Methylacidimicrobium sp. AP8: one gene and its partner. The protein of the gene in region 1 interacts with the protein of each later gene in a pairwise test. Links are inferred from orthologs where the notes say so. Each region holds a gene or a part of one and is shown on either strand. Other genes may lie near its edges.

Evidence for each region. The genes of interacting proteins can lie anywhere in the genome.
Region 2: the proteins of ligA (region 1) and leuS interact in binary tests that used the Escherichia coli proteins (3 or more experiments, as listed by UniProt). The link is inferred for Methylacidimicrobium sp. AP8 from one-to-one orthologs.

What each region holds. Positions count from the first base shown.
Region 1 is NZ_LR797830.1:1,772,294-1,775,298, reverse strand. The notes cover bases 116-3,005. They hold ligA (NAD-dependent DNA ligase LigA), read right to left. Parts: upstream 2,630-3,005; coding sequence 602-2,629; downstream 116-601. Other genes in these bases: MTHMO_RS08280 (Slp family lipoprotein), read right to left, coding at 2,677-3,005; MTHMO_RS08290 (LysM domain-containing protein), read right to left, coding at 116-456. Also shown: more of MTHMO_RS08290, read right to left, coding at 1-115. UniProt on the Escherichia coli protein: DNA ligase that catalyzes the formation of phosphodiester linkages between 5'-phosphoryl and 3'-hydroxyl groups in double-stranded DNA using NAD as a coenzyme and as the energy source for the reaction.
Region 2 is NZ_LR797830.1:324,054-328,964, reverse strand. The notes cover bases 337-3,434. They hold leuS (leucine--tRNA ligase), read right to left. Parts: upstream 3,074-3,434; coding sequence 599-3,073; downstream 337-598. Other genes in these bases: MTHMO_RS01460 (iron-sulfur cluster assembly accessory protein), read right to left, coding at 3,200-3,434. Also shown: more of MTHMO_RS01460, read right to left, coding at 3,435-3,526; MTHMO_RS01455 (nucleoside phosphorylase), read right to left, coding at 3,507-4,235; shc (squalene--hopene cyclase), read right to left, coding at 4,232-4,911.

The DNA.
Region 1 (3,005 bases):
GGTGCCTGTGTCCGGAGTCGCGCCCTTCTTGATGCCTGTCTTCGGGATGAAAAGCTTCTGCCCCGGCCGCAATTTCTCTTTCTTCGAGAGGCCGTTGGCCGCGCGGATCTGCGCGGCGGTCACGGGGACCCCGCTCTGCCGGTAGGCTTCGGCGATGGCGGAGATCGTGTCGCCGGGCTGCACTTGATAATAATAGCCGGTCACCACCCTCGGTTGGGGACCGCCATCCATCCGCGAGGTCGGCCGGCTCGGAGAGGGGCCGGGGGCCGGCGCCTCTCCCTTGGGCTTCGCTTTCTCGGACTCCGAGGACGCGGCGGATGCTTGGGCGAGACGCTCCCGAAGGCCGCGGAGCTCCTCCTTGATCCGGGAAAGCTCCTGCTGCAGCTGCTGGAGCTCGCGGGTATGCCCCTCGACTGTGCCCTCCATCTGATCGAGAATGTCCGAGGCTCGGAGCACTTTCCGGCGGGCTTCTTCTTCCTCTTGTTGGCGGATGAGCTCGGGCGTCTGCGCCCATGTCGAAGGCTTCCCTCCGCAAAGCAGGCCAAGCAGTAGGCAGAAGCGAAGCCGATCTATCCAGCGCCGACGCGCAGGAGGTTTTCGGTCATCCGGCTCGGGCGGCTTCATCCTCGTTCGTCCCTCCCTCGAGGAGGCTGCGCAATTCTGCTTCGGAAATCACGCGCACTGCGTGCTTCCTGGCTTGGTTGAGCTTGGATCCCGGATCTCTTCCGACAATCAGAAAGCTGGTCTTTCGGGAGACGCTTTCGGTGACCCTCCCTCCCGCCTCGCGGATCCTTTCCACGATCCGTTCCCTCGGCTCGGAGAGCGTGCCCGTGATCACGAACGTCTTCCCTTGAAGGGACCCGTGCGCGGCGAGCGGGCGTTCGGCCTCCGTCACCACTCCGGCTTGCCGGAGCCGGTCGAGTCGCGCGCGGTTGACCGGATCGCGGAAGTAGTCGGCGACGCTCTTGGCGACGGTCGGTCCGACGGTGGGAATGCTCTCGATCTCCTCTTCCGTGGCATGCAGGAGCCGATCGAGCGTTTGGAACCGGGACGCAAGCGCTTCCGCAGCCGTCTCGCCGACGTGGGGGATGCCCAAGCCGAAGAGAAGCCGACCCAGCCCTCGGCGTTTGCTCGCTTCGATCGCCGAGAGCAGATTTTCCGCGGATTTCCTTCCCATTCGTTCGAGCGGGAGCAGATCTTCGAGCGAAAGAGAGTAGAGATCGGCCAAATCCTTGATCAATCCCTTGTCCACCAGTTGGTGAATCAACGATTCGCCGAGCCCTTCGATATCCATGGCTCTTCGGCCCGCGAAATGGCGGAGCAGAGCCTTGAGCTGCCCGGGACACTTCGGATTCGGGCAGCGGAGGAAGATTCCGTCCCAGCGGAGGCTGCTCCCGCAAGAAGGGCAATGTTCCGGCGGCACGATTTCCTCTTCTTGCCCGGTGCGGGCGGAACGATCGACCTCGACGACCGCAGGGATGACCTCCCCCGCCTTTTCGATGTACACCCAGTCGCCGATCCGGACCCCCTTGCGCTTGACCTCGTCGAAATTGTGCAGGGTCGCGCGTCTGACTGTCGATCCGGCCAGGAAGACGGGGTCCATCTCGGCGACCGGCGTGATGACTCCCGTCCTGCCCACTTGAAAGAGGACGCGGCGGAGCCGGGTCCGGGCGCGTTCGGCTCCGTATTTGTATGCGATCGCCCAGCGTGGCGCTCTGGCCGTGGCACCGAGGATTCGGTAGAACCGCCACTCGTTTACCTTCACGACGGCTCCATCCGTCGCGTAGGGCAAGCCCTTCCGGAAATCGTCCAGAGCCTCCACGGCTTCGGACAAATCCTCCTTGGTTCGGCAGAGCCAGTGGCGGGAAGGGGCGGGCAGCCCGGCCTCCGCCAGGATCCGATACCAATGTTCCTGGGAATCGCAAGCGATGCCCCGCAGCTCCCCGGCTCCGTAGAAGACGACGGAAAGCGGACGCTGCGCCACGACTCGGGGGTCGAGCTGCTTCAGGGTGCCCGCGGTGGCGTTGCGCGGGTTTGCAAAGAGCGGCTCGCCCCGCCTCGCGCGTTCTCTGTTCAGTTCTTCGAATGCCCGGGTGGGCAGGTAGGCCTCCCCGCGCACTTCCAGCAGCTCCGGCGGTTCGCGAAAGTTCAGGCGAAGCGGAAGGGCCCGAATCGTGCGGAGGTTGGCGCTGATGTCGTCACCGGTCCGACCGTCCCCCCGGGTCGCGCCGTGGTCGAAGAGGCCGTTCCGATAGACGACGCTGATCGAAACCCCGTCAATCTTCGGCTCCACGACATAAGTCGGCCGCTCGTTCGGCAACGCGCGTTGCACCCGATCGACGAAGGCGAAGAGCTCCGCGAGCGAGTAGGTGTTGTCGAGGCTCTGCATCGGGATCGAATGCACAACCGGGGCGAACCCGGGCAGCGGACCCCCTCCGACTCGCTGCGTCGGGGAATCCGGGGTGACAAGATCCGGATACCGCTCCTCCAGCGCGCGGAGCTCGTCGAAGAGCGCGTCGTACTCGGCATCCGAGATCAGCGGCGTGGCTTGCACATAATAGGCGTAATCGTGCTTTCGGATCTCGTTGACGAGCCATGCATGCCGTCGCGCCGCTTCCTCTCTGGTCATCGTGGATTTCGATCTCGATCCGATCTTCTTGGGATCCCCTCCACGGCTCAGTACCAAGGGCCCATCCCCATCGGGCCGAACATCCCCATCGGGCCGAACATCCCCATAGGACCGTACATGCCTCCGGGTCCATACATGCCCATGGCTGCGGGACCGCCCGCCTCGCCCGCCGTGCGGTCGGTCAAGGCTCGATGCCGGGGGTTCCAAATGTGCATCCAGGAAGCGCGCACCACCGGAAAGAGATAGTTCTGCTCTCCGAGCTGCCCGGGCCTAGCACCTTTCACCGTGCCGGCGATGGTCATTTCCGCTCCCGGAAAGAAATCGGAATGCTTTACGAAGCCGGGGATGATCGCATAGAAGCATCCGGTCGAGGTCT
Region 2 (4,911 bases), 1.4 Mb from region 1 along the record:
GGCTCGGTCTGCGAGGAACGGACTGGGCCGAGGCCCAGGTCGACACCCTACGGCTCAAGCTCTTTAAGATCGGCACGCTGGTCCGAGTCAGCGTCCGCCGCGTCTTCCTCTCGATGAGCAGCGCCTATCCTTGGAAGAGCCTCTTTACCCACGTCTTCCGAGTGCTGCGTTGCTGAGCAGGTATCAAAACCCCACCTCTTCTCCTTCCGCAAAGCCTACGATCGGGCGGAGCCTTGCTCCACAACCGGCTTTTTGCGCTTTGCAGCGCTCGCGTTAAGGCAAATCGAATGAAAATCTTGCTCGATCCTGCCTCACGAAGAGCTCTGCGCGGCCGGAACTGCTCGCAAGCGACTCAACCGGCACCTCTCTCGCGCGAAAGCTCGTACTGGTGAGAAATGGGGGCTAGCGGCCATTTCTCCCAAGTTTCGTAGCCGAGGCGCCGCAAATGGGCTTGGGTGCAAGGCGGGCGCAGGTTTTCCACCGGAGCTGTATGAAGACATACTGCGAGGATGGAAAACCAAGCGGGAGCCAAGCAGACGAGCCCGTTTTGCAAGCCGTCGGAGAAAGCTTGTGAGAATTGGCCGCTAGGGTCCGTGCCTTATCCTTCTCCTCCCAGCACGAAGTTGAGGAGCTTGCCCGGCACGAAGATCACCTTCCGGACCGATTTCCCCTCGAGCCAAGCGGCGATCTCGGGCCGCCGGCGGGCCAGCGCTTCCGCTTCCTCCCGAGTGAGATCCACACCCGCCGTCATCCGGCTCCGCACCTTGCCGTCGACCTGGATGATCCATTGGACCTCCGCCTCCTGCAGGAGCCGCTCGTCGGCTTCCGGCCACGGGGCGAAAGTCAGGGATTCGGAGTGCCCGAGCACCGACCAGAGCTCCTCGCATAGATGCGGGGCGAAGGGGGCGAGAAGCAGGAGGAACGGCTCGAGCACCTCTCGGCATCGGACGGCAGCCTTGGTCAGCGCGCCGACCAGGATCATCATCTGCGCGATCGCCGTGTGGAAGGAGAGTTGCTCGAGATCTTCGGTCACCTTCCGGATCGTCCGATGGAGGAGCCGCCGGATGTCGAGCGGAGCCGGCTCCGTGGAGATGTCCGAGCGGGGAACCCAGCGGCCTTCCGCATCCTCCTCCATCACCAGACGCCAGACGCGGGCCAGAAAGCGATGGGGCCCTTCGAGCCCTTGCGAGGACCAGGGTTTCATCTGCTCGAGAGGACCCAGGAACATCTCGAAGAGCCGCACGGTATCCGCACCGTACTGCCGGATGAGGCCTTCGGGGTTGACGACGTTCCCGAAGGATTTGGACATCTTCCGGCCGTCTTCCCCAAGGATGATTCCCTGGTTTACCAGCCGGTAAAAAGGCTCGGGGGTAGAGACTACTCCTATGTCGAAGAGAAACTTGTGCCAAAACCGGGCATAGAGAAGGTGGAGCACCGCATGCTCCGCTCCTCCGATGTAGAGGTCCACTCCCTTCGGTTGCATCCAATAGCGTTCCGCTTCCCGCGAAACCAGCTCTCGACCGTTATGGGGATCGAGGTAGCGCAGGTAGTACCAGCAGGAGCCCGCCCACTGGGGCATCGTGTTGGTCTCCCTCCGGCCGCCGTCGGGCAAATCCACCCATCCCTTCTCTTGGGAGAGCGGGGCGAATCCTCCTTTTTCCAGAGAAAAATCCTTCCGATCCGGAAGCAGGACAGGGAGTTCCGCTTCGGGCACCGGTTGCGGTTCTCCCTGCCGCCAGACGATCGGAAAGGGCTCTCCCCAGTACCGCTGGCGGGAAAAGAGCCAGTCCCGCAGGCGATACTGAACGGCCCGCTTGCCGGAACCGGTCTGCTCGAGCCAGCGGATCATGGCTTCCTTGGCCGCCGGGGTGGGCAAGCCGTTCAAGAAGCCGGAGGAACAGGCGATGCCTTCGCCGGGAAAGCACCCGGGGAGAGGATCGGGAGCATCCTTCGGCCGGACGACCGAACGCACGGGAAGGCCATAGCGAGTGGCGAACGCGAAGTCGCGCTCGTCGTGTGCCGGAACCGCCATGATCGCCCCGGTCCCGTAGGAGGAGAGGACATAATCGGCGATCCACACCGGAATTCTTTCCCGGGTGGCCGGATTGATCGCGAAGGCACCGAGGGGAACCCCTGTCTTCTCCCGCGCCAGTTCCGTCCGCTCCAAATCGCTCTTCCTGGCCACCTCGCGCCGATAGGCTTCGACGGCCTCCCGGCATTGCGGTTGCGTGATCTCATCGACCAACGGGTGTTCGGGAGCCAAGACCAGATAGGTGGCGCCGAAAAGGGTGTCCGGGCGCGTCGTGAAGACCTCGACCTCTCTGCGGGTTCCATCGATGGGGAAGCGGACCATAGCCCCTTCGCTCCGGCCGATCCAGTTCCGCTGCATCTCCTTGATCGACTCCGGCCAGTCGACGAGGTCCAGGTCGGCCAGCAGCCGTTCGGCATATGCGGTGATGCGCAGCATCCACTGCCGCAGCGGCCGCCTCTCGACCGGGTGGTGGCCCCTCTCCGAGACCGGCCCTTCCGGAGAGGGGACGACCTCCTCGTTGGCTAAAACGGTCTGCAACGCCGGGCAATACCAGACGGGGGCTTCGGCAACGTAGGCGAGGCCGCGGCGGAAGAGCTGGAGAAAGATCCACTGGGTCCAGCGGTAGTAGCGCGGATCGCTGGTGTTGATCTCCCGAGACCAGTCGTAGGAAAAGCCCATGGCCGCAATCTGTTCGCGGAACTTGGCGATATTGCGCGCGGTCGTAATCCGCGGATGAATACCGGTGGCGACCGCGTGCTGCTCGGCGGGCAGCCCGAAGGCATCCCAGCCCATCGGATGCAGAACGTTGAACCCGCGCATCCGCTTGTAGCGGGCGACGATGTCGCTGGCCGTATAGCCTTCCAAGTGACCGACGTGCAGTCCGTGTCCCGACGGGTATGGAAACATGTCGAGCACGTAATACTTCGGTTTTTCCGCACCCGGCTCGCCCGGGTTGGCCGCGCGGAAGAGCGCACGCTCTTCCCAGATCCGCTGCCATTTCGGTTCGATCTGATCAAACGGGTAGGCCCTGCGCGCTTCCATGACCGCCTCTACATGGCATGACGCCATCGAAAGCAAAAGGGTTTTTTCGCGCACTGAGCGGGGCCGGCGAAGACCGGGAAAGAGGCGGGCGGCTCGTCGCGCCCGAGGGCAGCGAACGGGACGCGGTCAAGCCTCGAAGGAAATGCCGCAGCCGCAGGTTCCCCGCGCATGGGGATTCCGAAAGCGAAACCCCGCCCCGGAAAGCCCGCCTTGGTAATCGAGCACCGACCCCGCAAGGCGATCGACGCTAGCCCGATCGACGGCGATCCGGATTTCCCCTTCCTCCCACTCGATGTCGCCCGGCTGCGCTGTTGCAAACGCAACTTGATACTCCCATCCGGCGCAGCCACCTCTCGTCACGGCTATGCGCAGGGGGACTCCTCCGTGAGCCGGCGCCAACCGCCGAATCTCTTCCTTCGCCTTCGCGGTGATTTCAATCGGTTTCGCTTCCACTCGTCCCGCCGCTCCCTTCCAGACTGTACACTAGCTCCATGAGCCTCTGTGTCAACCGGTGCCGAGCCTCCGGAAGGAATCGGACAAAGCGGAGCAGCGGTCCGATCTCTCCCGGATGAGCAACCAGACGGAGCGCGAGCGCCAGGGGCCGAACGGTCCCTCCCTCGCTTTCCCAGGCCGCCGCGATGGCTTCGACCGGAAGCCGGTCTTCCAGCGTATCGGTGACGACGCGCAGGCTGACGAAGGGGACTCCTCGTCCTTGCGCGATAGCGGCCACCGCATCGGTTTCCATGTCGACCAGATCCGCCCCGGTTTCTTCCGCGAGCCTTTTCCGGCTCTCCGGGTCGCCCACCACGACGTCCGCCGTCGCCAGCCGCAATGCCGGCACGCCCCCTCCGGAAAACCAGAGGGCCAAGCCCGTGTTCAGGTAGTTGGCGGCCACCGCGACTTGTCCCCGCTGTATTCCGGATCGTAGCGCGCCCGCGTATCCGGCCAGGATAAATAGTCGGATGGGAGAGTGGCGCAGGAGAACTTCGGCGCCCCGCGCCGCTCTTTCCCGCCCCATCCCGATAATAGCGACCGCCACCCGGCGGCCTCCAGCCCGGCCGAGGCAAACCGGGGGCGATGTCTCCTTATCCCAGCGTTTCTCTTGGAGAGCGGCGAGGAACTCCCCGGCCTCGTGCTTGACGGCGAAGGCGACTCCGATCATCCCATTCCGCCGTTCCGGGAACGGGAACGGGCCGCAACGGAAAGGGTCGCGCGTACCCAGGCCTCGGTCTGCTCTTTGGCCACCGAGAGAGCTTTGGCATACTCGGAAAGTGCGAGGAGAGGCCAGGCGTTCCGGTACATGTCGTACTTAAGGTAAAAGACGCCCGGGAAGCCCGTCCCCGTGAGAAATTCTTCCGGCCACGAACCATCCGGGTCCTGCTTCCGCAGAAGATAGGCAACCCCCCGCCGCAGGCTCGGCCGATCGGCTTCGCCGCAAGCGAGGATTCCCATGACGGCCCAAGCGGTTTGGGAGGCCGTGCTCGGTCCCCGGCCCTTGAGTTGGGGATTTTCGTAGGAGTCGGGCGTTTCTCCCCACCCGCCATCCTCGTTTTGGCACGATTCCAGCCAGTCCCGCGCCCGCAGTGTCCACGGTTGGTTCATATCTTCGCCGATCGCCCGCAAGCCCCGGAGGGCCTGCCAGGTGCCGTAGATATAGTTTACGCCCCACCGGCCGAACCAGGACCCGTCGGGCTCCTGTGTCTCCCGGAGGAACCGGATTCCGCGCTGGACAAACGGTTCGGTCCGTTTGATTCCCATCATGCCGGCCAGTTCGAGCGCCCTCGCCGTAATATCGGAGCAGGGAGGATCGAGAATCGCATTGTGATCGGCGAAAGGAA